Linked DNA regions of Anaerosoma tenue. The protein of the gene in region 2 interacts with the protein of the main gene of each other region in a pairwise test. Links are inferred from orthologs where the notes say so. Each region holds a gene or a part of one and is shown on either strand. Other genes may lie near its edges.

Region 1 (2,983 bases), on a different replicon or contig from region 2:
AAGCTCGCATCGGACGGTCTTGCGATCGGAGCCGTCGGCGTGGCCGCGTTCTTCATCGGCCATCAGATGGCGGACATAGCGTGGTACGGCCTCGTGATCGCCGCTACCGCGCGTGGACGGCGCATCCTGCCCGACCATGCGTACCGGGTGTTGCTTGGCGCGTGCGCGGTGTTCCTGGTGTATCTCGGACTCCGGTTCGCGATCGCCGGGGTCTCCAGCCTCAGCGCCTAGCCGAGCGACCCGTACGGATCGAGAGGATCGAACGCCTCCACGGTCCAGTCGATGCCGAACGCCTTGAGCTTCGCGTAGTACTCCTCTTCCGTGTACTCCTTGTTGAGGATGTGGAAGCGCGCGCCGTTCAGGCCCACGCAGTAGGCGCAGTCACGACAGTCGACGCACTGCACGCACTCGATCACGCTGTCGCAATTGTGGCAGCCGATGCAGCCTCGGGCGTTGTAGATGTAGTTGCAGTTGCGGCATGCCTCCACGTTGAAGCAGCCGTAGTTGTTCGCGCTGTCGCGGTCGTGGGTGTGCTCGTTCTTGAGGCGGTTCCACTCCGCGAGGAAGTGTACGTTCTGGGTCATCGCGGACTCCCTTCGTGAGCGTGCCGCCATTGTAACCGAGCGGGGCCCCGGACCGTATGGCCCGGGGCCCCGCTTCCACGCGACACGAACGGCTTACGGGCTACATCATGCCCATTCCGCCACCCATGCCCGCCATGGCCGCCGCTGCCGCAGCGTCGTCCTTGGCCGGGATGTCGCTCACGGTGGTCTCGGTGATCAGGATAAGGGCCGCGATCGACGCCGCGTTCTGCAGCGCGCTGCGCGTGACCTTGACCGGGTCGATGACGCCCATCTTGAGCAGGTCGCCGTACTCGCCGGTAGCGGCGTTCAGGCCCTGGCCGGCGTCGAGCGCCTTGACCTTCTCGACCACGACGGAGCCCTCATAACCAGCGTTGGCCGCGATCTGCTTCAGCGGCTCGTCCAGCGCCTTCTTGATGATGTTGACGCCGATCTGCTCGTCGCCCGCAAGCTCGAGGGCCTCGAGCGCCGGGGTCGCGTCGGTCAGCGCCACGCCACCGCCCGCCACGATGCCCTCTTCAACGGCCGCGCGGGTCGCCTGGAGCGCATCCTCGATTCGGTGCTTCTTCTCCTTGAGCTCCACCTCGGTCGCCGCGCCCACCTTGATGATGGCCACGCCGCCGGAGAGCTTGGCCAAGCGCTCCTGGAGCTTCTCGCGGTCGAAGTCGGAGTCGGAGTTCTCGATCTCGGCCTTGATCTGGTTGATGCGGGCCTTGATCTGATCCTCGGAACCCTTGCCGCCGATGATCGTGGTGTCGTCCTTGGTGACCTTGACCTTCTCGGCGCGGCCGAGCATGTCGAGCGTCACGTTCTCGAGCTTGTGGCCAAGCTCCTCGCTGACGACCTGACCGCCGGTGACGATGGCGATGTCCTCGAGCATCCGCTTGCGGCGGTCACCGAAGCCCGGCGCCTTGACGGCCACCGAGGTGAACGTGCCGCGCAGCTTGTTGACGATGAGCGTGGCGAGCGCCTCGCCCTCCACGTCCTCGGAGATGATGAGGAGCTGCTTGCCTGCCTGCATGACCTTCTCGAGCACGGGCAGGAGGTCCTGGATGTTGCCGATCTTGCTGTTGGCGATGAGGATGAGCGGGTCGTCGATCACGGCCTCCATGCGATCGGAGTCGGTGATCATGTACGGCGAGACGTAGCCCTTGTCGAACTGCATGCCCTCGACGGTGTCGATGTCGATGCCGAAGGTCTGCGACTCCTCGACGGTGATGACGCCGTCCTTGCCCACGACCTCCATCGCCTCGGCGATCTTGTCGCCGATCTTCTCGTCGGCCGCCGAGATGGAGCCGACGTGCGCGATCTCGTCGCGGTCCTCGATCTCCTTGGCGTGGCCCTTGATGGTCTCAACGACCGTGTCCACCGCCTTCTCGATGCCGCGCTTCACGGCAAGCGGGTTCGCGCCTGCCGCCACGTTGCGCAGGCCCTCGCGGACGATGACCTGGGCGAGCAGCGTCGCGGTGGTGGTGCCGTCACCGGCGACGTCGTTGGTCTTGGTGGCGACTTCCTTCACGAGCTGCGCGCCCATGTTCTCGATCGGATCGTCGAGTTCGATCTCCTTGGCGATGGTCACACCATCATTGGTGATCGTGGGGGCGCCGAACTTCTTCTCGAGCACGACATAGCGGCCGCGCGGGCCAAGCGTCACCTTGACCGCGTTCGCCAGCTTGTTGACGCCGGACTCGAGGCCGCGCCGGGCCTCTTCGTCGAATCGGATATCTTTAGCCATGTGGCTGATCCCCTCCTTCTGTCAGGGTCGGTGGAACAGGACGGATGCTAGCCGTTCGCTACGGCCAGGATGTCGTTCTGGGACATGATGAAGAACTCCTCGCCCTCGATCTTGATCGAGGTCTTGCCCCACTCCTTGTAGATGACGACGTCGCCGACCTTCACGTCCATCGGCACACGCTTCTCACCCTCGTCGTCCCAGCGGCCGTCGCCCACCGCGACGATCTCGCCCTTCTGAGGCTTCTCTTTGGCTGAGTCCGGGATCACGAGACCGCTCTTGGTCTGCTCCTCGGCCTTGGCCGGCTTGACGACGACGTTGTCGAACAGCGGCTTCAGGTTCATGCTCTACCCTCCTGTTTCTTCGATCGGAACGAACACACTGGATACCGCACCACGTGCGGAGATCACCCTGCGTCCCCTTGCGGTCGTTTGGCACTCGCGCCCTCCGAGTGCCAAGCAACGTGATTCTAGGCCGAGAGGACGTGCGAATGCAATACCCGTCACACAAAATCTGATGGTGTCGCACTCAGATTCCGGCGCACACGAAGAGGGCCGGTGAATCCCGGCCCTCTCGGCGATGCTGTGTCTTGCTGTCGGGAAGGATCAGTTCGGCACGGAAGCCCGCAAGGCGTTGAACTGGTTCAGCACGGTATCGCTCACCGCGCTCG
Region 2 (2,717 bases):
TGCCGGCGGTCCAGGAGCTGGTGAAGCAACTCACCGGCAAGGACCCGCACAAGGGCGTCAATCCGGACGAGGTCGTGGCCATCGGCGCGGCTATCCAGGGCGGCGTGCTTGGCGGCGACGTGAAAGATATCCTCCTGCTCGACGTGACGCCGCTCGCACTCGGCGTTGAGACGCTTGGCGGCGTGATGACCAAGCTGATCGAGCGCAACACGACCATCCCCACGCGCAAGAGCGAGACCTTCACCACGGCGGCGGACGGTCAGACGAGCGTGGAGATCCACGTGCTGCAGGGCGAGCGGGAGATGGCCGCGTACAACAAGACGCTCGGGAAGTTCCATCTCATGAACATCCCGCCCGCGCCCCGCGGCGTGCCGCAGATCGAAGTGGCCTTCGACATCGACGCCAACGGCATCGTGAACGTCTCGGCCAAGGATCTGGGCACGGGGCAGGAGCAGAAGATCACCATCACGGGCACGACCGCTCTCTCGGACGAGGAAGTCGACCGTATGGTCAACGACGCCGAGGCGCACGCGGACGAGGATCTCAAGAAGAAGGAAGAGGCGGAGGTGCGCAACAACGCCGACACACTGGTGTACGGCACCGAGAAGACGCTCTCAGACCTGGGCGACAAAGTACCCGAGGATACGAAGAGCGAGATCCAGTCGGCCATCGCGGACGTGAAGACGGCGCTCGAGGGTGACGACACCGAGGCCATCAAGACCGCCACGACCGGCCTGCAGGAGAAGAGCTACAAGCTTGCGGAGATCGTGTACCAGCAGGTACAGGAGGAGCAGGCTGCCGAGGGTGAGACCACGCCCGAAGCGGACGAGGAAGTGGCCGACTACGAGGTCGTCGACGAGGACGAGTAGATATGAACCGGAAGCACACGACCCCCCGCGGCGGAGACCCCTCCGGTCTCGGTCCTCGGGAAGACCACCCGGCGGAGGTTCCATTCGGGGCCTCCTCCGCGGGGAGGCGCTTCACAGGCCGCAAGCCTGCGGAGACGGCCTCGGAGATCCCCCCGGCCGCGTCCGCGCATACCGATCCTGTGCTCGAGCAGGACCTGGGAGCGGAGTTCGAGTTCCGGGGCGACCAGCTCGAGGCCGAGCTGGAGGCGGCACGCGAGGAGGCGGGCCGTCACTTTGAGACCGCGCAACGGCTTCAGGCGGAGTTCGACAACTACCGCAAGCGTATGGCCCGCGAACAGGAAGACGCGGTCAAGCGGGCAGGGCAGCGCATCATCACCGAGGTGCTCCCGGCTCTCGACAACCTTGAGCGTGCGGTGGCCCATGCCGAGGAGGCCGGTGGATCGAGCGACCTGACCGACGGTGTGCGGATGGTGCTCCAGCAGGTGCTCGACGTCTTCGCCAAGGAGGGCGTGGAGCGCATCGCGCCGGAGGGTGAGCCGTTCGACCCCAACGAGCACCAGGCGGTGGGGCAGGCCGAACGCGACGACGTGCCGGAGGGCACGTGCGTCGACATGTACCAGTGCGGGTACCGGATGCACGGGCGCGTGTTGCGTCCGGCGGCGGTCGTGGTGAGCACCGGAGGCCCGAGGCCCTAAAGGAGCCCAGCGATGGCCGAGAAAGACTACTACGACATACTCGGCGTCCCTAAGACGGCGACAGCCGACGAGATAAAGAAGGCGTTCCGCAAGCAGGCGCGCAAGCATCACCCTGACGCGGGCGGCTCCGAGGCCAAGTTCAAGGAGATCAACGAGGCGTACGAGATCCTCTCGGACGAGGAGAAGCGGAAGCAGTACGACACGTACGGCCGCTACTTCGGCGGCAACGTCCCGCCGGGTGGTCCCGGAGGTGCGGGAGCGGGTTGGCCCGGAGGCGGTGTCCCGGGCGGCGGCTTCCCCGGCGGCGCGTCGTATCAGACCGTGGATATGGGTGATCTGGGCGACCTCTTCGGCAACCTCTTCGGAGGAGGCGCAGGCGCATCGAGGCGAAAGAGCGCGCACAGGGGCGCGGACATGCAGTACGACCTCACGCTCTCCTTCGAGGAGGCGCTGAAGGGCACCTCCACCAAGGTCGACGTCAAGCGTACCGAGACATGCGCCACCTGCAAGGGCACCGGCGCGAAACCCGGCACCAGCGTGAGCACGTGTCCCACATGCTCGGGAGCCGGCCACGTCACGCAGGGCCAGGGTGTGTTCGGCTTCTCCCGCCCATGTCAGCGCTGTGGCGGCACAGGCACGGTGGTGGAGCAGCCGTGCACCACCTGTAGAGGTAAGGGGCAGGTGGTGAGGGCCAAGCCGCTGACGGTGAACATCCCGCCGGGCGTGACCGATGGCGGCAAGCTGAGGTTCGCGGGCAAGGGCGAGCCCGGGACCGGTGGCGCACCGGCGGGCGACCTGTACGTGATCACGCACATCCGCCCGCATGCGTTCTTCACCCGTGACGGGGCGGATGTGGTCCTCGACCTTCCGGTGACGATCACGGAGGCGGCGCTTGGCGCCCAGGTGATGGTGCCCACGCCCGATGGCGGCAAGGTGAAGGTGAAGATCCCGGCTGGCACCGCCGACGGCAAGGTGTTGCGGGTGCCGGGCAAGGGCGCACCCAAGCTGAAGGGCCGCGGCACAGGTGACTTGAAGGTCCGCGTGCGGATCGACGTGCCCAAGAAGCTCACCTCGGAGCAGAAGGAACTGCTGAAGAAGTTCGAGTCGCTGCGTGCGGACGACGTCCGGGCGCACATCGCGTAGGGAAGGTGAT

The links.
Region 1: the proteins of grpE (region 2) and groL interact in binary tests that used the Escherichia coli proteins (3 or more experiments, as listed by UniProt). The link is inferred for Anaerosoma tenue from one-to-one orthologs.

Annotation. Positions count from the first base shown.
Region 1 is NZ_JALNTY010000003.1:222,185-225,167, forward strand. It holds groL (chaperonin GroEL), read right to left. Parts: upstream 2,317-2,983; coding sequence 685-2,316; downstream 1-684. Other genes in the region: MSB02_RS08695 (LysE family transporter), read left to right, coding at 1-231; MSB02_RS08700 (hypothetical protein), read right to left, coding at 228-584; MSB02_RS08710 (co-chaperone GroES), read right to left, coding at 2,364-2,657; MSB02_RS08715 (cell wall-binding repeat-containing protein), read right to left, coding at 2,919-2,983.
Region 2 is NZ_JALNTY010000004.1:122,919-125,635, forward strand. It holds grpE (nucleotide exchange factor GrpE), read left to right. Parts: upstream 1-871; coding sequence 872-1,564; downstream 1,565-2,717. Other genes in the region: dnaK (molecular chaperone DnaK), read left to right, coding at 1-869; dnaJ (molecular chaperone DnaJ), read left to right, coding at 1,577-2,707. UniProt on the Escherichia coli protein: Participates actively in the response to hyperosmotic and heat shock by preventing the aggregation of stress-denatured proteins, in association with DnaK and GrpE. It is the nucleotide exchange factor for DnaK and may function as a thermosensor.